Regions from separate parts of the Nocardia violaceofusca NBRC 14427 genome, predicted to be linked through region 1. Evidence: riboswitches for the same ligand, from Rfam matches in the RefSeq annotation. Region 1 holds a riboswitch; each other region holds the start of a gene.
The links. Region 1 has a riboswitch for S-adenosylmethionine ahead of AC5592_RS03130 (GNAT family N-acetyltransferase). Riboswitches for the same ligand answer to the same signal wherever they lie in the genome.
Positions count from the first base shown of each region.

Region 2: another riboswitch for S-adenosylmethionine. It lies ahead of AC5592_RS08530 (hypothetical protein); the one in region 1 lies ahead of AC5592_RS03130 (GNAT family N-acetyltransferase).
Region 3: another riboswitch for S-adenosylmethionine. It lies ahead of AC5592_RS29275 (rhodanese-like domain-containing protein); the one in region 1 lies ahead of AC5592_RS03130 (GNAT family N-acetyltransferase).

Region 1 covers NZ_CAWMPM010000004.1:134,633-141,848, forward strand. The annotation lists gene AC5592_RS03115 (ABC transporter permease) at 1-80, opposite strand, end outside; gene AC5592_RS03120 (ABC transporter substrate-binding protein) at 86-1,693, opposite strand; gene AC5592_RS03125 (LLM class flavin-dependent oxidoreductase) at 1,690-2,769, opposite strand; partial or broken gene AC5592_RS03130 (GNAT family N-acetyltransferase) at 2,898-3,374, opposite strand; SAM riboswitch class I at 3,368-3,458, opposite strand; gene AC5592_RS03135 (rhomboid-like protein) at 3,550-4,236, opposite strand; gene AC5592_RS03140 (L,D-transpeptidase) at 4,511-5,707, shown strand; gene AC5592_RS03145 (META domain-containing protein) at 5,738-6,175, shown strand; gene AC5592_RS03150 (hypothetical protein) at 6,239-6,745, shown strand; gene AC5592_RS03155 (BUD32 family EKC/KEOPS complex subunit) at 6,877-7,216, shown strand, end outside.
Region 2 covers NZ_CAWMPM010000009.1:73,185-80,400, reverse strand. The annotation lists gene AC5592_RS08545 (FAD-binding protein) at 1-1,089, opposite strand, end outside; gene AC5592_RS08540 (MFS transporter) at 1,253-2,557, opposite strand; gene AC5592_RS08535 (NADP-dependent isocitrate dehydrogenase) at 2,728-3,945, opposite strand; SAM riboswitch class IV at 4,258-4,369, shown strand; gene AC5592_RS08530 (hypothetical protein) at 4,383-4,622, shown strand; gene metX (homoserine O-acetyltransferase MetX) at 4,667-5,785, shown strand; gene AC5592_RS08520 (DUF3017 domain-containing protein) at 5,815-6,060, opposite strand; gene AC5592_RS08515 (tRNA (cytidine(34)-2'-O)-methyltransferase) at 6,190-6,654, shown strand; gene AC5592_RS08510 (DUF167 domain-containing protein) at 6,670-6,900, opposite strand; gene AC5592_RS08505 (error-prone DNA polymerase) at 6,967-7,216, opposite strand, start outside.
Region 3 covers NZ_CAWMPM010000039.1:82,803-90,018, forward strand. The annotation lists gene AC5592_RS29255 (HAD-IIA family hydrolase) at 1-711, shown strand, start outside; gene AC5592_RS29260 (MarR family winged helix-turn-helix transcriptional regulator) at 777-1,244, opposite strand; gene AC5592_RS29265 (type 1 glutamine amidotransferase family protein) at 1,241-1,867, opposite strand; gene AC5592_RS29270 (O-succinylhomoserine sulfhydrylase) at 1,915-3,129, opposite strand; gene AC5592_RS29275 (rhodanese-like domain-containing protein) at 3,170-3,592, opposite strand; SAM riboswitch class IV at 3,611-3,724, opposite strand; gene AC5592_RS29280 (Rv0361 family membrane protein) at 3,779-4,249, opposite strand; gene AC5592_RS29285 (FAD-dependent oxidoreductase) at 4,512-5,915, shown strand; gene AC5592_RS29290 (amidohydrolase family protein) at 5,965-6,867, shown strand; gene AC5592_RS29295 (CaiB/BaiF CoA transferase family protein) at 6,978-7,216, shown strand, end outside.

The DNA.
Region 1 (7,216 bases):
AACACGGCGAAGGAGATGGTGAACGCCGCCCACAGCACCCCGATCGCCTGCAGCACCCGCACGATCACATACCGGGTCATCGGAGTCATCGCTTGCTCAACCAGGTGTCGTAGAACTGCAGGCGCGCCGAGGCCTCGAACTTCAGATCGTGCACCGCGCCGGACACCCCGATCGCCTGCGACAGTTCGATCGTCGGCAACCACAGTCCGTTCTCGATCACCGATCGCTGCGCCTGCCCGATGATCCCCGCCCGTGCCGCCGGGTCGGTGGTCGAGAGCTGGTCGGCGAGCGCCTGGTCCAGCGCCGGAATCGGACCGCGCTGGTTGAGGTTTCGCTGCCCGCGGCCGAACGTGGTGCGCAGGATGTCGCCGTCGGCGCGGGTGGTGTTGAAGTAGGTGGCGTCGAAATCTCCGGAGTTCTGCCGCGCGGTGTAGTCGGCGACGGGCGTCAACTCCAGCCGGATGTCCACTCCGATCTTGCGCAATTGCTGCTGCACCAATTCCAAGGTCGCCTGATTCGCGGCGAACTGCGCACCGAACAGGACACCGAACGACAGTCGCCGCCCGTCCTTCACCCGGATCCCGTCGCCGCCGGGGACCCACCCGGCCTGATCCAGAATGCGGCGCGCCTGGTCGGGGTCGTAGGCTATCGACTTCGAAAGATCGACGTAGCCAGGTGTTTTCGACGCCAGCGGCCCGGTGGCGGGCAGGAACTGCGGCCCCAGCACCGTATCCACCAGCTGCTTGCGGTCGATTCCGTGCAACAGGGCTTGGCGCACGGCGGAATCCGACAGCGGCGCGCGGCTCACATTCGGTTGCAGCCCGAAGGGAACGCCGGGGTTCGAGTCGAACTGCACCTTGGCGCCGGCGGCCTCGAGTTGCGGAACGTCCTGGGGCAGCGCGTCACTGACGGCGTCGAGCTGATTCGACGACAGGCTACCGGTGCGCACCCCGGCCTCGGGGACGACCGTGAATTCGATGCGATCCAGATACGCCTCGCCGGAATGCGCGAATACCGCCGAACCCCACCGATATCCGGGGCGCTTCACCAGCGTGGCCGACGCGTCCTGGCGATAGCCGGCGTAGACGAACGGACCGCTGCCGATATTGTCGCCGAGGCAGCGCTGTTCGGCCGGTTTCGCGGTGGTCGCGTCCGCGAGAATCCCCAGCTGCGGTGTCGAGGAGGCCTGCAGGAACTGGGCGTTCGGCGCGTCGAATCGAACCTCGGCGGTGAGCGGATCGACCGCCGTGGTGCCCGCGTAGCCGGCCAGATAGCTCGCTCCCAGCGGCGCTTTCGCCGCGGTGAGCGTGTGCACGATGGCGTCGAAGTTCTTCTGCACCGACGTGGCCGTCAGCGGGGTGCCGTCACTGAACGTCACATCGGGCCGCAGATGGAAGGTGAAGGTCTTCGCGTCCGGGCTCACCTGCCAGGAGGTGGCCAGCCACGGCTTGATCTCCCCGCTCGCGGGATCCTGGTCGGTGAGCGAATCCACGATCTGGCGTGCCACGTACAGGGTTTGGTTGGTACCGGCCTGGGCCGGATCCGAGCAGGTCGGCGCCTGCGACAGGCCGTAGCGCAGGGTGCCGCCCGGCTGCGGGGGACCGGCGTCGCCGCCACCACCGGAGGTGTTCGCGCAGGCGGCGATCGCCAGCGTCGCGGTGAGCGCGAGCGCCGGCGAGAGGATTCGTTTCATTCGGTGACTCCGGGTGGATCGATACGATAGCGGTCGCCGCCGAGCGGACGGCTGGGAATGGCCTGGCGCAATGGGGGCGCCACCTCGGCCTGGAACAGTTCGAGACTTTCGCGGTGCTGCTTGTCGGTGAGCCCGTCGCCGTCGGCGCCGAGATGGATCACCTCGTGGCCCAGCCGCGCGTGATAACGCCCCAACTTGTCGAGCACCTGCTGTGGGCTGCCGACGACGGCCGAACTGCGCTCGATGAAGTCCTCCACCGACGTGAAGACCTCCGGCGCACCGAATTTCCGGGCGACGGCGCGGCGTGCTTCGAAGATCGGGCGATAGGTGTCGAGCGCGGTGCGGGAATCGCGGGCGACGTAGAACCCGGCCGTCCCGGCGCCGACCAGCGCGTCGGCGGGGTCGTGGCCGTGAGCCGCCCAGCGTTCCCGGTAATGGTCGACCAGTTCGGCGTACGGTTCGATCGGGTACGTCACATTCGCGGAGAACAGTGGATCGCCATGGCGCGCGGCCACTTCCACCGATTCCCGGCTGGTGGCGCTGCCGTGCCAGATCCGCAGTTCCGGCTGCAAGGGCCGGGGCAGGGTCTTGGCACCGGACAGCGACGGCCGGAACCGGCCCGTCCAGGTGACGTCGTCGCTGCGCCACAGCTGCCGGAACAGTTCGTAGCCCTCGCGGTTGCGGTCCCATTGGTCGGCGGTGGTGACGTGGAACAGTTTCGCCTGCGCCGCGCCGTTACCCTTGCCGACGATGAGCTCGAGACGGCCACCGGACAGATTGTCCAGCGTCGCATAGTCTTCGGCGGCGCGCACCGGATCGAGCAGGCTCAGCGTGGTGACGCCGGTGAACAACGCGATCCGGGAGGTCAGCGCCGCGATGTGGCTCAGCACCACCGGCGGCGCGGACGACAGGAACGGGTCCTCGTGGCGTTCGCCGACCGCGAACCCGTCGTAGCCGAGCGTCTCGGCGAGCCGGGCACTGTCCACTACGCGGCCCAGACGGCGCGCGGGAGATTCGAGTACGCCGGTCACCGGGTCGGGCTGGTGGGTGATCAGCGTCAACAACAAGAATTTCATACGTGGACGGCACCGGCCTCGCCGCGCACCGGCGGATAGCGGAATCCGGACCGCACCGGCGTGTACACACCGTCGCGCTCGCGCCCGAAACGATTGCGCCGCTGCGTTTTTGCCACACGCGTCGGATACTTCTCGAACGGATGCGCGAGCAGACCGGGCTGCCCGGACGGAGTGCGTTCGAGCGGGGTGTAGCCCGCCGACAGATACAGGGCGACCGCTTCGGGTTGCCGCGGACCGGTGGTCAGGAATATCCGCCGATAGCCGCGGCGTAGCGCTTCGGCCTCGAGTTCGGCGAGTACGAAGGTCGCCAGGCCGCGGCGGCGGTGCTCGCGTGCGGTCCAGATTCGTTTGAATTCGGCGGTCCGCTCGTCGTAGCGGCGGAACGCCCCGCCGGCGACGGGTTCGCCGTCCTCGACCACCACCAGCAGATCGCCGTGCGGGGCCGCGAAATCGGCGGCGGGGTAGTTCACCAGATCGGCGTGCACCTCACCGACGCTCCCGCCGTAGCGGCTGCTGTATTCGATGGCCAACTCCGCCAGCAGCGGCGCGGCCATCGGATCGTCCTGGCCGACGTGAAAAACGCTGCGTACCATTAGTTCCTCCATCGGTCCCGGCGGTAGCACCCACACCCAGTCGGGGGGTTGCTGCGACGTCGTGGAGCCGGGTCTCTCGATCGCTCTGGATGGGCGAAACGTCACGCTAGGGGAATTCCGGTGCGGGGTCAGCACTCTGGATCGCACTGAATCCAATCCTTGCCGCGACGCCCTTCCGGCGGTGTGATTACCGGTGTCGCACCGACCCGGCGAGCCCACGAACCGCCACCTCCGGATCCCACACACCCGGCCGCCCGAGGGTCAGCGGATAGCAGGCCAGACCGAGCACCATCGCACTGAAATGCCCGATGTCGGTGAAGGTTCGGTTCGCGAACACCGGAATCGCGTAGAAGACGACCACCCCGAGCAGATACAGATACCGCCACGGCGTCGCGATCCGATACACCAGCACGGCGATCACACCCGCCAAGGCGTAGCTCACGCCGTAGTCGAGGGTGTTCACCGCGGATTCGGGCGCGTAACCGTGATGAATAGCCCAATACAGCACACCTTCGCTGAGGTAGGTCGCGCCGACGTGCGCGATGACGACCACCGCCAGCCAACGCAGCGTCCCCAGCCAGCGTTCGGCCTGGGCGTGGAAGATGCTGTAGCTGACCGCGTAGCCGAACCAGCCGCCACCGGCGAGCCAGAAGGCGCTGGAGATCAGCACGTGCACCGGGTCCTCGCGCAGGTGGTGCAGATTGGTCGAGCGGTTGCCCAGCAGGATCTCGGCCTGATCGGGGGACAGGTGCCGGACCACGAGGGTGGACACGAGCAGGATGGCCAGCCAGATGTAGGTGCCGGGCGCGTGCCGGATGTAGTCGCCGATCGCGGCCGCGGCGGTCCGCCACCGGGAGCCATCTCGCCTGGGCATCGGTCACCTTCCTCGACGGACATCGAAGATCGCTTCACTATGAGCCCTCACGCCGGCGCTGCACTCACCCGCGGCGGGTGAGCCGGCGCCACACCCCGCCGAATACCGCGAAAACGGCAAAACGCCTGGTCCGGCTGTGCCGGGCGCGCGCCGAGCGGCGACGACACGTACTCTCTGCTGCGGTGCGACACCGGATTCATGGTGTGGACTGGAGGGTGCTGTGTCCCGGATGGGCGCTGTGCATGCGAGGGTGCGAGACAGAGGCGGTGAGGACGTGCGCAGGCGTCGATCTCTACTGGTGGTGTCGGCGGTATTGACGGCGATCGTTGTGCTCCTCGGCGGCTGTGGCGGCTCGGGTGGCGGCAACTCCTCGGCGCCGGCATCCAAGGGGCCCGATATCACCGCGCCCGCGGCGATCGATGTGCCCGCCGCCGATCACGGACCACTCAATCCGGCGACGCCCCTCGTGGTGAACTCCGCCGACGGCATGCTCACCAAGGTCACCGTCACCGACGGCGACGGCAAAGCGGTCGCCGGCGATTTCGGCGCCGACCATCACAGCTGGACCTCGAAGGACCCGCTGAACTACGGGACCACCTACCGCGTCGACGCCCAAGCGGTGAACCTCGCTCAGGTCGCGACCGACAAGACGGTCACCGTCACCACGATCGACGCCGGCCACAAGGCCTACGCGAATGTCGTACCGGCCCCCGATCTGGTCGCTCAGACCGGAATCGGGGTCGGGCAGCCGATGGTTTTCCAGTTCACCCAGCCGGTGGCGAACAAGGCGGAGGTGCAGAAGCATCTGAAGGTCACCGTCACCCCGCCGCAGCCGGGCGCCTGGTACTGGGTCGACGACAAGGATGTGCACTACCGCGCCGCGCAGTATTGGCAACCGGGCACCAAGATCCACATCGAAGCCGACGTCTTCGGTCTCGACCTCGGCGACGGGGTATTCGGCGCGGAGAACAACAGCGCCGACTACACGGTCCACGACGCCTGGATCGCCCAGGCCGACGGCAACACCGAACAGCTGACGATCCTGCACAACGGCGCGCAGGTGAACCAGATGCCGATGAGTCTCGGCTCGCCCGGATTCCCGTCCCACGAAGGGCCGCACGTCATTTCGGAGAAATCGCCGTCGATCATCATGGACTCCTGCAGTTACGGGGTCTGCGCCGGCCAGCCCGGGTACTACCGCGAGAAGGTGGACCTGGACGAACGCATCTCCAACGACGGCGAATTCGTCCACTCGGCGCCCTGGTCGGTCGGACAGCAGGGGGCCAGCAACGTGTCGCACGGCTGCGTGAACCTCTCACCCGACAACGCCCAGTGGTTCTTCGACCACTTCGGCGTCGGCGACGTCGTGGAGATCACCAACTCGGGCGGCCAGCCGCTGCCCGTATGGGACACCTACGGCGACTGGGAGGTCCCGTGGAATGTATGGCAGGCCGGTAACGCGAGCAGCTGATCCGGCCCGCCCGGCCGCTACCATCGGATCATGTCGGCGAATTTCCTGCGCATAGTTCCCGCGCTAGCCGTGCTGGCGGCCGGCGTCGCCTGCTCCTCCGGAAACGATTCCACCCCAACGGATTCCACGCCCGCCACCCCCGTCGGCCACACCTACGTCTCCACCGATGTCCAGGGCCCGCGAATCCCTGGCGACGGCCCCCTGCGCCTGACCTTCACCGAGGGCCGCCTCAGCGCCACCGCCGGCTGCAACACCCTCATGGGCTCCGCCGACCTGACCGGTAACACCCTCCACACCGGCCCCCTCGCGAGCACCCGCATGGCCTGCGTGGGCGACCGCGCCGGCGCCGACGAATGGGCGACCTCGCTCCTGCAGGCAAGCCCGGCATGGAGTCTCGACGGCGCGACATTGACGTTGAAGACCGCCGACCGCACCGTGACACTGCACGAGTCGGAACCGGCCGGCTGAACTCCGCGTGGGCCTGCATATTCCCGGTTGAATTATGCAGGCATATACCTGCATAATTACACGATGCTTGACACCACCGCCCTGGGCGACGCGTACCGCACGCTTCTGGAAGCCGCTGACGCCGTGGCCGATTCGAATCAGACGATCGCCCTCGCACCAGGCGAATGGAACGCTGATCAGATACTCGGACACGTCTGCCTGATCACCGCCGCCACCATCGCCGCCGCGTCAGCCGTCGCCGCGGGCGAGCACACCACCTACGACAATCGCATCGCCCTCGACATCTGGACCATCGACCGTGTCATCGAGTTGGCCGGCGGCAGCACCGGCCTGCGCGACCGCCTGCACCGCCAAGCCGGGGTCCTCTGCAGCCTCTCCGGCCCCGCCCTCAGCGACACCGAACTCGACACCCTGGTTCCCACCCGCCTGCTCTCCAACGACGCCGTGCTGGTCGATCAGCCACTGCCCCTACGGGATCTGATCATCGGCCTGGCCGACGTGGAGCTACCAGGCCACACCGAGCAACTGCTGGCCTTGCTGCACGGTCGAACCACCGAAGCCACGGCCTGACCGGCGGCGACATCGAATGCCGCCCGGAGCCTGAGCGGTGGGACAATCGTGCGATGACGGCCGCCAGAATTGCACGCCACCAAAGGATCTCGGCGTTCCTGACGTCTTGCAGCGATACAGAGCTGGCGGAGTTGGTAGGCGCCGGCCGTGTCATCGGCGTGGGCGTGGGTGGTGGTGCGGCGCTCGTCGACGTCGACAGCGTGCCGGTGTTCACCAAACGGATCCCGCTGACCGAAAGGGAGCTTGCCGATCCGGGCTCCACAGCGAATCTGTTCGACCTGCCGATGTATTGCCAGTACGGCACCGGCGGCCCGAGTTTCAACGCATGGCGAGAACTGTCCGCCAACGTCATCGTGACCGACGCCGTTCTGGCCGGAGAGACACCATCGTTTCCGATCCTCTACCACTGGCGTGTGCTCCCCGGCCGGTCGCCGGTCGCCGCCGAACACGCCGACATCGACACCGTGGTCA
Region 2 (7,216 bases), on a different contig from region 1:
GCGTCGCTGCAAGTCGCGAAAGGTCTGCCTGACAGCGGCTTCGGCGGCCGGATCGCGGTCGACGGTGGCATACAGTCCCACCCCGACCGAGACGGGTGCGGTGAGGACCGGTGCGAAGGCGAAGGGAACCGCGTCGGTCGGACGGCGCACGACCAGCGCGTAGATCATGGTCGAAGGATCGTCGAAGGGAGCCCGATCCAGCTGCGCCGCAACAGCTTCGAACATCGCGACACAGTGTTCCGCCGGTACCACGTAGTCGGCCCACATCCGTCCCCGATCGGCGGGAGGCGGCGGTGCGGCATGCGGATCGGTTTCCCACATCGGTGACTCGGTGAGGACGGCGCAGTTCTCGCCGGCACACGGTCGGGCCGGGCCGTCGCCACGCCATCCGGTTACCGACCGGATTCGGCCGTGCCGGGACATTCCCCAGTAGGAGTCGACGTCGCCGGCCCGCGCGACTCGGGCGGTATGTTCGGCCAGTGCGCCGAGCGTCGCGTGATCGTCCCGATGCTCGTGTATCCGCGGCTCGTATTCCACCGTCCGGAGTACCGCTCGCTCGATCAGGCCCACGGCGCCCAGTCCGCCGAGCGCGAACCGGAACAACTCGCCGTGTTCGGTTCGGGAACACCAACGGCTGCTTCCGGTTCCGTCGATCAACTGAATGCGCTCCACCTGGTCGACCTGCCAGCCGGATCGGATCGACTCGGACCCGGCGCCGCCGACCGACAGGGTGCCCCCGACAGACATGTGCAGATAATTCGGCAGAACCGGAAACGCCCGGCCGCGCCGGTTCAGATAACGCTCCAGCCCGTGCCAGCTCGCACCCGCGGGGACCTCGAACAATCCCTCGCCGAGGTCCCGGATCTCCCGGGTCGCGCTCTCGGGCGCGTACGTCACGAGCAGCTCGCCGGCGGTGACCGTCTGCCCCGCGCAGGAATGCCCGGAGCCCCGCAGCGTCAACGGCCGGCCGGAGCCGAGCAGGGCGGACGGAAAGGCGGACGGCAACCGATGAATCGCTCGAGGTGTGGCTCGATGCAAGCCACCGAAGTCGGTGTCGAATTCGGCGGCGGAAACCTCAGCGGCACTCATGATTTCGGCAGCGGTCGTGTCACCGTCCGGTCAGCGGTATGCGGCACGCCGTCATCGTAGCGAGCTGCCGGGACGGCTTCTCACTGCCAGGAGTAGGGCGCGGTCGGATCGTCACGCGCTGCCGTACCGCACCGACACTGAGCTTCCCGCCCGGAGCAGACGATCAGCCGCGGCCGACGGCGGCCTGGTGGTGCGATGACACCCGGCGAGCCGACCACACAGTGACGGTGAACAGGAACACCCCCGCGACGGCGAGGCCCGCTCCCACGACGGCTGGCGCGGTGTATCCCAGTCCCGCCGCGATCACCAGCCCGCCCAGCCACGCGCCCGCCGCGTTGGCGATGTTCAACGCCGCGTGGTTGAGGGCGGCGGCGAGGGTTTGGGCGTCGTCAGCGACGTCCATCAGGCGGGTCTGCAGGCCGGGAGCCAGTGCGGCTCCGGAGGCGCCGACCAGGAAGGCGCCCGCAGCGGCGGTGAACGGGTTGTGGGCTGCCGCAACGAAACCCGCGAGGATGACGACCATCGCGCTGAGTGCGACGAAGATCGAGCGGTCCACGCCGCGGTCGGCGAGGACGCCGCCGCCGATATTGCCCGCGACCATCCCCAGGCCGAACAGGGCCAGCACGATCGGTACGAGGCCCTGTCCCAGGCCGGCGACGTCGGTGAGGGTCGAGGTGATGTAGGTGTAGACCGCGAACATGCCGCCGAATCCGACCGCGCCGACCAGCAGCGTCAGCAGCACCTGCGGACGGCGTAGCGCGGTGAGTTCGGTGCGGGGATCGGTCACCCGGACCCCGTGCAGATCGGGTACGAAGCGGCTGATCGCGAACACCGTGGCGAGCCCGATGACGGCCACGACCACATAGGCGTCGCGCCAGCCGAGGCCCTGCCCCAGCCAGGTGGCGGCGGGGACGCCCACCACATTGGCGGCGCTCAGGCCCAGCATCACCGCGGCGACGGCCTTGGCCCGCTGCCCCACCGGAGCCAGCGAGGCGGCCGCGAGCGAGGCCACGCCGAAATAGGCGCCGTGCGGCAGGCCCGCGACGAACCGGGCCGCGACCAGAGCGGGAAAGGCCGGGGCCAGCACCGAGGCGATATTTCCGATGGTGAACGCGACCATCAAGGCGATCAGCAGGCGCTTGCGCGGCATCCGGGCGCACAGCGCCGCGATCACGGGCGCGCCGACCACCACGCCCAGCGCGTACGCCGAGACGGCATGTCCGCCGGTGGGCTCCGAAACATGCAGGTCCGCGGCGATGTCGGGCAGCAGTCCCATGGTGACGAATTCGGTGGTGCCGATCCCGAAACCGCCGAGCGCCAGCGCGAGCATCGCCGGAATGTGCCAATCGGTGCGAGTCCGCGGCGCCGCGCCGGAGCCGAGCGCCGCACGGGACGACGCGGCACTCGCGGGTGACTCCGATGGGAAGTCGACGGGTGGTGCGGTGCGCACGGGAGCTGAGTCGGCCATGGGTGTGGCCAACACGCGCGGTCGCCGCGGCGATACCGGCGGCCGGGGTGATTCGACTCACGCGATGGGGTGCGGAAAGCAATTCGGGCACCCGCGGCCACCGGGATCGGTGGGGGCGGGTGCCCGGATATGTCTACCGGCCGCGCCGGATTCCGGCCGGTCGTGAGCGTTCAGCTCAGTTCGCGCGCCAGGTTCGCATCCAGCACGCCGAGGAACTCCTCGGTGGTCAGATAGCCCTGGTTGCCGCCGACCAGCAGCGCCAGGTCCTTGGTCATCTGGCCGCTCTCGACGGTCTTGATGACGACGTCCTCGAGGGTCTGCGCGAAGCCGATGACCTCGGGGGTGTTGTCCAGCTTGCCGCGGTGCGCCAGACCCCGCGTCCACGCGAAGATCGAGGCGATCGGGTTCGTGGAGGTGGGCTTGCCCTGCTGGTGCTGCCGGAAGTGGCGGGTCACCGTGCCGTGCGCGGCCTCGGCCTCACAGGTGCGGCCGTCCGGGGTGAGCAGCACGGAGGTCATCAGGCCCAGCGAGCCGAAGCCCTGCGCCACGGTGTCGGACTGCACGTCGCCGTCGTAGTTCTTGCAGGCCCAGACGTAGCCGCCTTCCCACTTCAGCGCGGAGGCGACCATATCGTCGATCAGCCGGTGTTCGTAGGTCAGTCCGGCGGCCGCGAACTCGTCCTTGAACTCGGTCTCGAAGATCTCCTGGAAGGTGTCCTTGAACATGCCGTCGTAGGCCTTCAGGATGGTGTTCTTCGTCGACATGTAGACGGGGTAGTTCTGCTGCAGGCCGTAGTTCAGCGACGCCCGCGCGAAGTCCTCGATCGACTTCTTGAAGTTGTACATACCCATGACGACGCCGCCGTCCTCGGGCATCTTCACCACTTCGTGGACGATCGGCTCGGAGCCGTCCTCCGGGGTGAACTGAATCGTGACGGTGCCGGCCTGATGCACCTTGAAATCGGTGGCGCGGTACTGGTCACCAAAGGCGTGACGGCCGATGATGATCGGCTTGGTCCAGCCGGGAACCAGACGCGGGACATTGGAAATGATGATCGGCGCGCGGAAAATGGTGCCGCCGAGAATGTTACGAATCGTGCCGTTCGGCGAACGCCACATCTTCTTGAGGCCGAATTCTTCGACACGTGCCTCGTCGGGGGTGATGGTGGCGCATTTGACGCCCACGCCGTGCTTCTTGATGGCGTTGGCCGCGTCGACGGTGACCTGGTCATCGGTCTTGTCGCGGGTTTCGATGCCGAGGTCGTAGTACTCGAGGTTCACATCGAGGTACGGATGGATCAGCTTGTCCTTGATGAACTGCCAGATGATCCGGGTCATCTCGTCGCCGTCGAGTTCGACGACGGTCCCTTCAACCTTGATCTTGGACATGGATCTTCGTGTCCTCCTAAGGAAGGTGTGCTCCCATTGCACGGCCAGGCGAGCACGCTTGTGAGCGGACCCCAGCTGTTCAACAGACAACGTATACGCCCCGCGTTGTCCACGAGACGCCTGGTGCTAAACAAGACAAGCGTACTGGTGCGCTGGGTCTCACTGACAGGGGCGGTCCCATTGAGAGCTACCCGCGTCACACCGGCCCGATGGCGATCGACAGGGAAACGGACATACGCCGCGAACGTCCGCCTCGAATCGGCCGAGCCCAACCCTCGCCCCGGTCGTGCCCGATTGTTACCATCCACGGCAGGTCATGAGCGCCAGCGCCAAGCCCCGGCTCGCTGGCCGGCAACCCTCCAGTTGCGGTGGGGTGCTCCGGGTGATTGACCGGGCTCTCGAAAGCCGAGAGCAAGCGCGACTGTCAGGAGCAACAAGTGAGCGAGTCCACCGTGCCCATCGCCGGCAAGTCCGTGGAGGCGGCGGAGCGGCGCAGCCGTATCGCTACCATCGGGGATGTGTGTGCCCCAGCCCTCCGTACCGCCTCGACCACGCGCGCGCTCTCGCCGTGCGCCGACCCGGCGGCCGCCGGCGCCGCGTTCCGGCAGGTCCGCGGGCCGATGCGGGTGACAGGGATCGATCGCGTGGCACGGCTCGACGTGGTGACGGCACGGTGACCGTGAGTATCGAATCGAGCACGTCACGCCCGGGCGCAACGACACTGCTACCGCCGCCGGACGGCACGGTGGGCATCATCGGCGTCGGCGATGTCCGCCTCGAGAACGGCGCGGTCGTCCCCGGTGTCGAACTGGCCGTGCAGCGCTGGGGTGAACTGGCCCCCGGCCTGGACAACGTGGTGCTGGTCGAACACGCGCTGACCGGTGATTCGCACGTCTGCGGGCAACCCGACGAACTGCACGCCCTGCCGGGCTGGTGGGACGGACTGGTCGGGCCCGGCGCGGCACTGGACACCGACCGCTGGTGCGTGATCGCGACCAACGTTCTGGGTGGTTGCCAGGGCAGCACCGGCCCCTCGTCCCTCGCGCCGGACGGAAAGCCCTGGGGCGCACGCTTTCCGGAGATTTCGATCCGCGACCAGGTGAGCGCCGAAGTGGCGCTGCTGGACCTGCTCGGGCTGACCCGCATCGCCGCGGTGGTCGGCGGTTCGATGGGCGGCATGCGGGTGCTGGAATGGATGGTCGGATACCCCGATCGCGTCGACGCGGCCCTGGTGCTGGCGGTCGGCGCCCGCGCCACCGCGGATCAGATCGGCACCCAGACCACCCAGATCGCCGCGATCACCTCGGATCCGGACTGGCAGGACGGCGATTACCACGGCACCGGCCGCCGGCCGCTGGCCGGTCTGCGCATCGCGCGCCGGATCGCGCATCTGACCTACCGCACCGAATTCGAACTCGACCACCGGTTCGCCAATACCGCGCAGGGCGACGAAAACCCTTGGGACGGTGGACGTTATGCGGTGCAGAGCTATCTGGAGCATCAGGCCGACAAGTTGGTCGCACGGTTCGACGCGGCCACCTACGTGCTGCTGACCGAGGCCATGAACCGGCACGACGTCGGCCGCGGACGCGGCGGCATCGAGGCCGCGCTGGCCGCCACCCCGGTGCCGTGCGTGGTCGGCGGCGTGGATTCGGACCGGTTGTACCCGTTGCGGACCCAGCAGGAACTGGCCGATCTGCTGCCCGGCTGCAAAGGTCTGGAAGTCGTGCATTCACGCGACGGCCACGACGGTTTCCTCACCGAGATCGAGGCCATCGGCAAATTGCTGGAGCAGACGATGGAATTGGCGCGCGCCGCACAGGACGCCCGCGAATCCTGAGTCCGTCCTGCGAGTTCAGCCGACCGAGTTCAGCCGACGCCGAGGCTGCTGATGGTGGCCGCCAGCACGATGATCGCGCCGCCCAGCACGGTATAGGCGCCGATGTCGAACGGACGGCTGCGCACCGCCAGCAGCCCGACTCGCGCCGACGGCAGGCACAACCGGAACACGGCCGCGAGCAGCGTCGCACCGCCGATGAAGAACGCACCGCGCCGCCACCGGTCCTGCGCCAGGAAAACCACCGCGACCAGCAGCACCACGACGACCAGCAGCATCGGCAGATGAACCTGGAAGAAGCGGCTCGCCGGGCTGGAATGCTGCGGGTGGGTGGTCGGCACGTCGGTCACGGCTGCGATTCTCGCATGTCCGGTCGTGCCGCCACCGGGAGCGGGTACCGTCTCGGTGTGCTCAAGCTGGTGTTCTTCGAACCGCGTATCCCACCGAACACGGGCAATGCGATCCGTCTGGCGGCCGGCACGGGGTGCGAACTGCATCTGATCGAGCCGCTCGGATTCGATCTGTCGGAGCCGAAGCTGCGCCGCGCCGGATTGGACTACCACGATCTCGCGGTGGTCACCGTGCACGAAAACCTTTCCGCCGCATGGAAATCCCTGCGGCCCGAGCGCGTCTTCGCCTTCACCACCCATGCCACCACGCACAACACCGATATCGCCTACCGTGCCGGTGACGTCCTGCTGTTCGGTCCGGAACCGACCGGCCTCCCGGACGACGTCCTGGCCGACCCGCACATCACCGACCAGCTACGCATCCCCATGCTGCCGGGCCGCCGGTCGATGAACCTGTCCAATGCCGCTGCGGTCGCGGTGTACGAGGCATGGCGGCAGCTGGGGTTCCCGGGAGCCGTATAGGTACCGTCGGGCGCCTCAGAGGTCGATCGCGAAGCGTTTGAAGCGGGAGGTGGCGCCCGCGGTGAGGTGGACGGCCGACTTGGGCACACCGTAGTGCTCGGCGAGAAGTTCGATCGCGGCCTTGTTGGCCTTGCCCTCCACCGCGGGGGCGCGTACGTACAGCTGCAGGGTGCCGTCGTCGAGGGTTTCGACGAGTGGGCCCTTGCGGCTGTTGGGTTTGATGGTCGCGCGGACCACGGTCGGCACGTGCGGCTCCTCGATCTTCGGGCGGTGCGGATATTCGGCCGGTGCGACGAGCGTAGCCGCGATGGTTCAGCGGAAATCGCGCGACTTCGAGGCCATCCGCAGGTCCATGCGCTGCAGATGTTCGGCCACCACGCTCACCACGCCCTCGGCGTTCTGCACCCGGCCCCGGATCAGCAGCGCGGGGGCGCCTTGGGCGATGCGGCGGTAGCGGCGCCACAGGCCCACCGAGCACACCACGTTCACCATGCCGGTCTCGTCCTCCAGGTTGATGAAGGTGACTCCGGACGCGGTGGCCGGTCGCTGCCGGTGCGTCACC
Region 3 (7,216 bases), on a different contig from region 1:
GCGTTCCTGACGGAGCTGACCGAGCGTGAGATTCCGTACCTGGTCCTGACCAACAACTCCATCCGCACGCCGCGCGATCTCCAGGCCCGCCTGCGCCGGATCGGGCTGGACATCCCGGCCTCCTCGATCTGGACCTCGGCGACCGCCACGGCCACCTTCCTGAACGAGCAGCGTCCCGGCGGCACGGCGTACGTGGTCGGCGAATCGGGGTTGACGACCGCCCTGCACGAGATCGGCTATGTGCTGACCGACAGCGATCCGGATTACGTCGTCCTCGGCGAGACGCGGACCTATTCGTTCGAGGCGATCACCACCGCGATCCGGCTGGTCGAGCGCGGCGCCCGGTTCATCGCCACCAATCCCGACCCGACCGGGCCCTCGCGCGAGGGCGTGCTGCCCGCGACGGGTTCGGTGGCCGCGCTGATCACCCGGGCCACCGGGCGCGACCCGTACTACGTCGGGAAGCCGAATCCGCTGATGATGCGCTCGGCGCTGCGGCAGATCGGCGCGCATTCACAGTCGGCGGTGATGATCGGCGACCGGATGGACACCGATGTGATCGCCGGACTCGAGGCGGGGATGCGCACAGTGCTGGTGACCTCGGGGATTTCCACCCGGGCCTCGGTGGAACAGTTCCCGTACCGGCCGACCGTGGTGATCGATTCGGTGGCCGATCTCGTGGGCCGCACCGGGAATCCGTTCGCGGTCTGAGCGCAAAAGTCCGGCCGGCGCACCGTCCGGACGCCGGCACGGTCGTTCCCCGGCGCCGCAGTCCATCAGTCCGGACTTGTGCCGCGATCCCCGGATTCCAGCGCTTCCAGCGCGGCCGACAGATCGCCCAGCGCGTCCACCACTTCGGCGAACCGCCGCGAACCCAATTGTTGCGCAAGCTGTTTCGCCATGACGGCATGGTGCGGGGTGATCCGGCGGACCGCCGCGTAGCCCGCGTCGGTGATCGCCACCAGCTTCGCGCGGCGATGTGCGGGGTTGGGCCGGTATTCCGCGAAACCCTTGTCCACCAGCAGGTCTGCGATGCGCTGCACGCTCTGGCGGGTGATGCCCATCTCGCGCGCGATGCCCGATACCGGCAGCGGTTCGTGCAGCACCGCGCCCAGCACCTGCCACCAGGCCGCGGTGATCTCCGCCGGTTTCGCCAATTCCTCTGCGATCGTGAGGAATTGGCCGTTCAGCTTGAAGGTCGTGATCGCCGCCGCGGAGAACAGTTCGGCATCACCCCGACTCATGCCGGCTCGACCGCCGCGGCCTGCAGGGCGAAGAACCCGCTCGGATCCCGGTCCGCGTAGAGCCGATACCACGCGTCCAGGACGGCCGGCTCGAACAGGTCCAGCCGCGCGAAGATATGCCGCGCGAAGTCGATCGGCGCGATACCACTCGCGGTGATGAGATCGCCGTCGGTCACGGCCGGTTCGTCCACGAAGTGTTCCGCTCCCGAATATCCGGTCGAGACAAGGTTTTCCGCGGCGTTGCCGGTGTGCGGGCGAGCATCGAGCAGGCCCTGGGTCGCCAGTCCGTAGGTCGCCCCGCAGATCGCCGCGACGGGCACGCCGGCCTTCAGAAAGTCCGCCGCCGCCTGGGCGAACGGCGCGAGTTGCCCGTCCTCCCAGATATCGGCGCCGGGCAGGATTAGCATCGCGCTGTCGCCCGGCGAGAGCTGATCCAGAGTCAGATCGGGAAGCACGCGCAGCCCGCCCATCGAGGTGACCGGCTCGGCGGTGGCGCCGACCGTGCGGATCTGCCAGCTTCCCGGTTCGCGCTGCATCAGTGGGCGATTGATACCGGCCGTGACGTAGCTCGGCTCCCAATCGGCGAAGGTGTCGTACACCGCGATATGAACCGTTTTACTCATGACAGTATGCTGTCATAATTGACAGCATACTGTCAATGGTTTCGGTGTCAGCTCAGCGCCTGCGCCAGATCGCCGAGCAGATCCTCCACATCCTCGAGTCCGATCGAGATACGCAGCACCCCGTCGGTGAGACCGACAGCCGCACGGCCTTCGGGACCCATCGCCCGGTGCGTGGTGGTCGCCGGATGCGTGATCAGGGTCTTCGCGTCGCCGAGGTTGTTGGAGATGTCGACGATGCGCAGCCGGTTCAGCACCTCGAAGGCGCGCTTCTTGCCCTCGCCGGCGCCCGCGGCGAGTTCGAAGGTGACCACGGTGCCGCCGCCGGACATCTGCGAGGTCGCCAGCTCGTGCTGCGGATGCGAGGTGAGGAACGGGTACTTCGTCCAGGCCACGCCCGGATGCCGTTCCAGGAACTCGGCGACGGCCAGCGCGGACTGCGTCGATTGCCGCACCCGCAGCGGCATCGTCTCCAGCCCCTTCAGCAGGGTCCAGGCGTTGAACGGGCTCAGCGCCGGGCCGGTGTGGCGCATCAGATTCTTGACCGGTCCATTGATGTAGTCGCCGGTGCCGAGGATCGCACCGCCGAGCACCCGGCCCTGTCCGTCGATGTGCTTGGTGCCCGAATAGACCACCACATCGGCGCCGAGGTCGAGGCTGCGCTGCAACAGCGGCGTCGCGAACACGTTGTCCAGCACGACCTTCGCACCGGCGGCATGAGCCAGTTCGCTCACCCGCCGCACGTCGACGAGGGTCTGCATCGGATTCGACGGGGTCTCGAAGAACACCGCGGCCGTCGGCTGCGAGAGCGCCCGCTCCCACTGGCCGAGATCCTCACCGTCGACGAAGACGGTTTCCACGCCCCAGCGCGGCAGGATCTCGTTGCACACCACGAAACAGGAACCGAACAGGCTGCGCGCGGCCACCAGCCGATCGCCCTGCCCGAGCAGCGCCGCCAGCGCGGTGAACACCGCGGACATCCCGCTGGCGGTGGCGAAACACGCCTCGGCGCCCTCGAGCAGCCGCATCCGCTCCTCGAACATCGCGACCGTCGGATTGCCGTAGCGGGAATACACGAAATGCTCGATATCGCCGGTGAAGGCCGCTTCGGCCGCCTCCGCGCTCTCGTAGACGAATCCGGACGACAGATACAGCGCCTCGGAGGTCTCCTCGAAACCGGAGCGGCGCAGCCCGCCGCGCACGCCCAGGGTCGCCGGACCCACGCCCTCGGGCAGCGGCCGATCGAATGCACCGCCGGTGATCATGACTGCCTCCACGAAAAGAATTGCCGCACAACAGATCCGCTCACGACTGCCGCCACGGCAGGCCGAGTGCGCGCCAACCCGCGCCACCACGATGCCCCTCGGCATCCAGCGGACCCTCGAAACCCTCGAGCACGTTGTAGGAGGGTGCGAAGCCGGCCGCCGTCGCCGCCGTCGCCGCACCGATCGAACGCTGCCCGGACCGGCACAGGAAGATCACCGGGGCATCGCTGTCGCCCGCGCGATCGGCCAGCACCTGTTTCAACTGCTCCACGAACGCGGGATTGGGCGAGCCGGTGCCGTCGACCCATTCGATGAGGGCGGTCGGCCGCTCGATCGAGGTGGTGTCGGGCACACCGACGAATCGCCATTCGGCCTCGGTGCGCACATCCACCAGCACCGCATCCGGATTGTCGCGCAACAACTCCCACGCCTGCCCAGGCGTGATGTCACCGGCGTAGCTCACTTGTCGAACCTCCTACGGAATCCGCACTTGCCGCGTCCGGTCGGACCGCGGCCAGGTCGTCACCCGGAGCACCCCACCGCGGAGGAGGGTTGCCGACCAGCTAGCCGGGGCTTGCCGCTGGTACTCATGACCTGAACCGAGAATGCCTGGTCACAGGCCCGATTGTCAAACATCGACGGCGACGGCTCAGGGGTTGCCGCACACCAGCCAGGTGCCGTTCTCACGGCCGAAATTCCAGTTCGCCGCGGTCTTGTGCCCGTCGATCTGGCTGGTCACCGAGGCCGTGGCGTGGTCGCCGTCGATGTGCACCGCGTCGACTCCGGCGATCTCCACCTTCTTGCCGACGGAGCCGGCGCCCAGCGGAGACTTCTTCTCGTCGAAGCCCGCGCATTCGGTGGTCTTGCGCCGGTCGGCATCGGAATCGCTTCTCGCCGTGGCGAAGTTGCGCGCCGCGATGGCCACCCGGTCCGGATCTGTGAGATTGTTCTCAGCCGGGCGGGTGACTCCGAGGATCACGACGGCGAGCACCGCGAGAACGGCGATGGCCGCGGCGATCAGGAACGGCGTCGCCGATCGCGTGGTGTCGCGCTGATCGATCGAGGTAGCCGGATCATCGCCCCGGGGGTCGCTCCGGCCGGCCGGATCGCTGTCACTCATGGTGCGATCATCCCCGGTGGGCCGAAGTGTCGAAGATCACGCCCGCATTTTCGCGCGGATACCGGGAATAGCGGCGGTGTGTGCCACCGATAGAATCACCAGAACTCCGGCCACATCCGGTGCACGGATCGGGAGAGCTCCGCGCGGCAACGAGGCAGCATCGGCGGAGCAGTCGGGCAGGGCCCGGCCCGCACGTCAACTTAGCCTAAGCTAAGAAGGACGGCTGACAAGACGAGAGTTTCGACCAAAGGTGCGCGTAGAAATGACCGAACACGCTGGAACGAAGAGCGGCGCGGGCGACCGCCCACTGCGCATCGCGATCGTCGGTGCCGGACCGGCCGGAATCTACGCCGCCGACGCGCTGATGAAGTCCGATGTCGAGGCGAGTATCGACCTCTACGAGCGCATGCCTGCCCCGTTCGGTCTCATCCGCTACGGCGTCGCGCCCGACCACCCGCGCATCAAGGGCATCATCACCGCCCTGCACAAGGTGCTCGACAAGCCGCAGGTGCGCCTGCTCGGCAATATCGACTACGGCAGCGACATCGACCTCGAGGACCTGCGTCGCTTCTACGACGCGGTGATCTTCTCCACCGGCGCCAACGCCGACCGCGCCCTGGGCGTGCCGGGTATCGAGCTCGACGGCAGCTACGGCGCCGCGGACTTCGTGTCCTGGTACGACGGCCACCCGGATGTGCCGCGCACCTGGCCGCTGGACGCGGAGAAGGTCGCCGTCCTGGGCGTGGGCAACGTCGCGCTCGACGTGGCCCGCGTACTCGCCAAGACCGGTGACGAACTGCTGCCGACCGAGATTCCGCCGAACGTCTACGAGGGCCTGCGCAACAACAAGGCGCTCGAGGTCCACGTCTTCGGCCGCCGCGGTCCCGCGCAGGCCAAGTTCACCCCGCTGGAGCTGCGCGAACTCGACCACTCGCCGACCATCGAGGTCATCGTCGATCCGGAGGACATCGACTACGACGAGGGCTCCGAGGCCGCCCGCCGCCACTCCAAGCAGGTCGACATGGTCTGCAACACCCTCGAGCAGTGGGCCATCCGCGATGTCGGCGACCGTCCGCACAAGCTGTTCCTGCACTTCTTCGAGTCCCCGGCCGAACTGATCGGCGAGGACGGCAAGGTTGTCGGCCTGCGCACCGAGCGCACCACCCTGGACGGCACCGGCAACGTCAAGGGCACCGGAACCTATAAGGACTGGGACGTCCAGGCCGTGTACCGCGCCGTCGGCTACCTGTCGCAGAACATCCCGCAGCTGCCGTTCGACGACCAGGCCGGCACCGTGCCCAACGAGGCCGGGCGCGTGCTCGTCGACGAGGGCGCCGACGGCGCCGCCCGCTACCTGCCGCAGACCTACGTCACCGGCTGGATCAAGCGCGGCCCGGTCGGCCTGATCGGCCACACCAAGGGCGATGCCAACGAGACCATCGCCTGCCTGCTCGACGACGCCGCCTCCTTCACCCCGGCCGCCGAACCCGATCCCGAGGCCGTGACGAAGTTCCTCGAGGACAAGGGCATCCCGTTCACCACCTGGGCCGGTTGGTACCGCCTCGACGCCCACGAGCGGTCGCTCGGCGAGCCCGAAGGCCGCGAGCGGGTCAAGGTCGTCGAACGCGAGGACATGCTGCGCGCCAGCGAGCCGCACAAGGTCTGAACACCACACCGGATCCGCATTCGTCACCGACCTGAGGCATGCTGATCACGTGTTCGATTCACACGTTCACATCATCGACCCGCGGTTTCCGCTGGTCGAGAATCAGGGCTACCTGCCGGAGCCGTACACCATCGGCGACTACCGAAAGCGCATGGCGCACTTCGATGTCGACGGTGGTGCGGTGGTGAGTGCGTCCTTCCAGGGCACCGACTCCACGTTCATGATCGCCGCGCTGGCCGAACTCGGGCCGAACTGGGTCGGGGTGATCAATCTGCCCTCGGACGTCACCGACGAGCAGATCATCGAGCTGGACCGGGCCGGAGTGCGGGCGATCCGGTTCAACCTCAAGCGCGCCGCGGTCGACATCGTCACGCTGACCATGCAGGCCGTGCGCGCCTATGAACTGGCCGGATGGCATGTCGAGCTCTACATCGACGGATCGATGCTGGGCTCGCTGGAACCGGTCATCTCCAAACTGCCGGCGCTGAGCATCGACCATATGGGCATGTCCGACGAATGCCTGCCCTATCTGCTGAATCTGGTGGATCGCGGGGCCCGGGTGAAGGCCTCCGGGTTCGGGCGGGTGTCGATGGATGTGGAATCGGCGATGCGGCGGGTGCACGCGGTGAATCCGGGTGCGCTGATGTTCGGTTCCGATCTGCCGGGCAACCGGGCCGGGCGGCCGTTCCGCGATGCCGATATCGAGATCATCGGCCGGGCCGTCGGCGCCGATATGTACCGGGTGCTCGAGGACAACGCCCGTGCCTGCTACCGGCTGCCGGTGAAGGTGCGCTCGGCCGAGGATCCGGTACCGACGCTGCCGATTCCGCGCGCCGAACCGCCGACGCTGCGGCTGCGCCGCTCGGAACTGCCGCAGCCGCCGAATCGCACTCAACCACCGAACCGTAACCAGCCACCGGACCGGACCCGACCGCTGCGGATCATCGAATAGCCGCCTACACCGCACCCGGATGCCGTGCGTCACATCCACCGCTTATTGTCGTAGTGTCAACACCGGCGCGCGCCGCCGGTCGCAGGATCGACGACGAACCGAGGTAGGGCGTGAGCACTTCATCCACCACCACCGGGCAGGGCCCACTCGCGGGCATCAAGGTTCTCGAGCTGGCCGGAATCGGCCCCGGCCCGCATGCGGCACTGCTGCTGGCCGATCTGGGCGCCGATGTGGTGCGCGTGCAGCGTCCCGGGCAGCTGCCGGGATTCATGGAACGGCCGCAGTGGCGGGGACGCACCATCGTCGAGGCGAATCTCAAGGACCCTGCCGATATCGAGAAGGTGCTGGG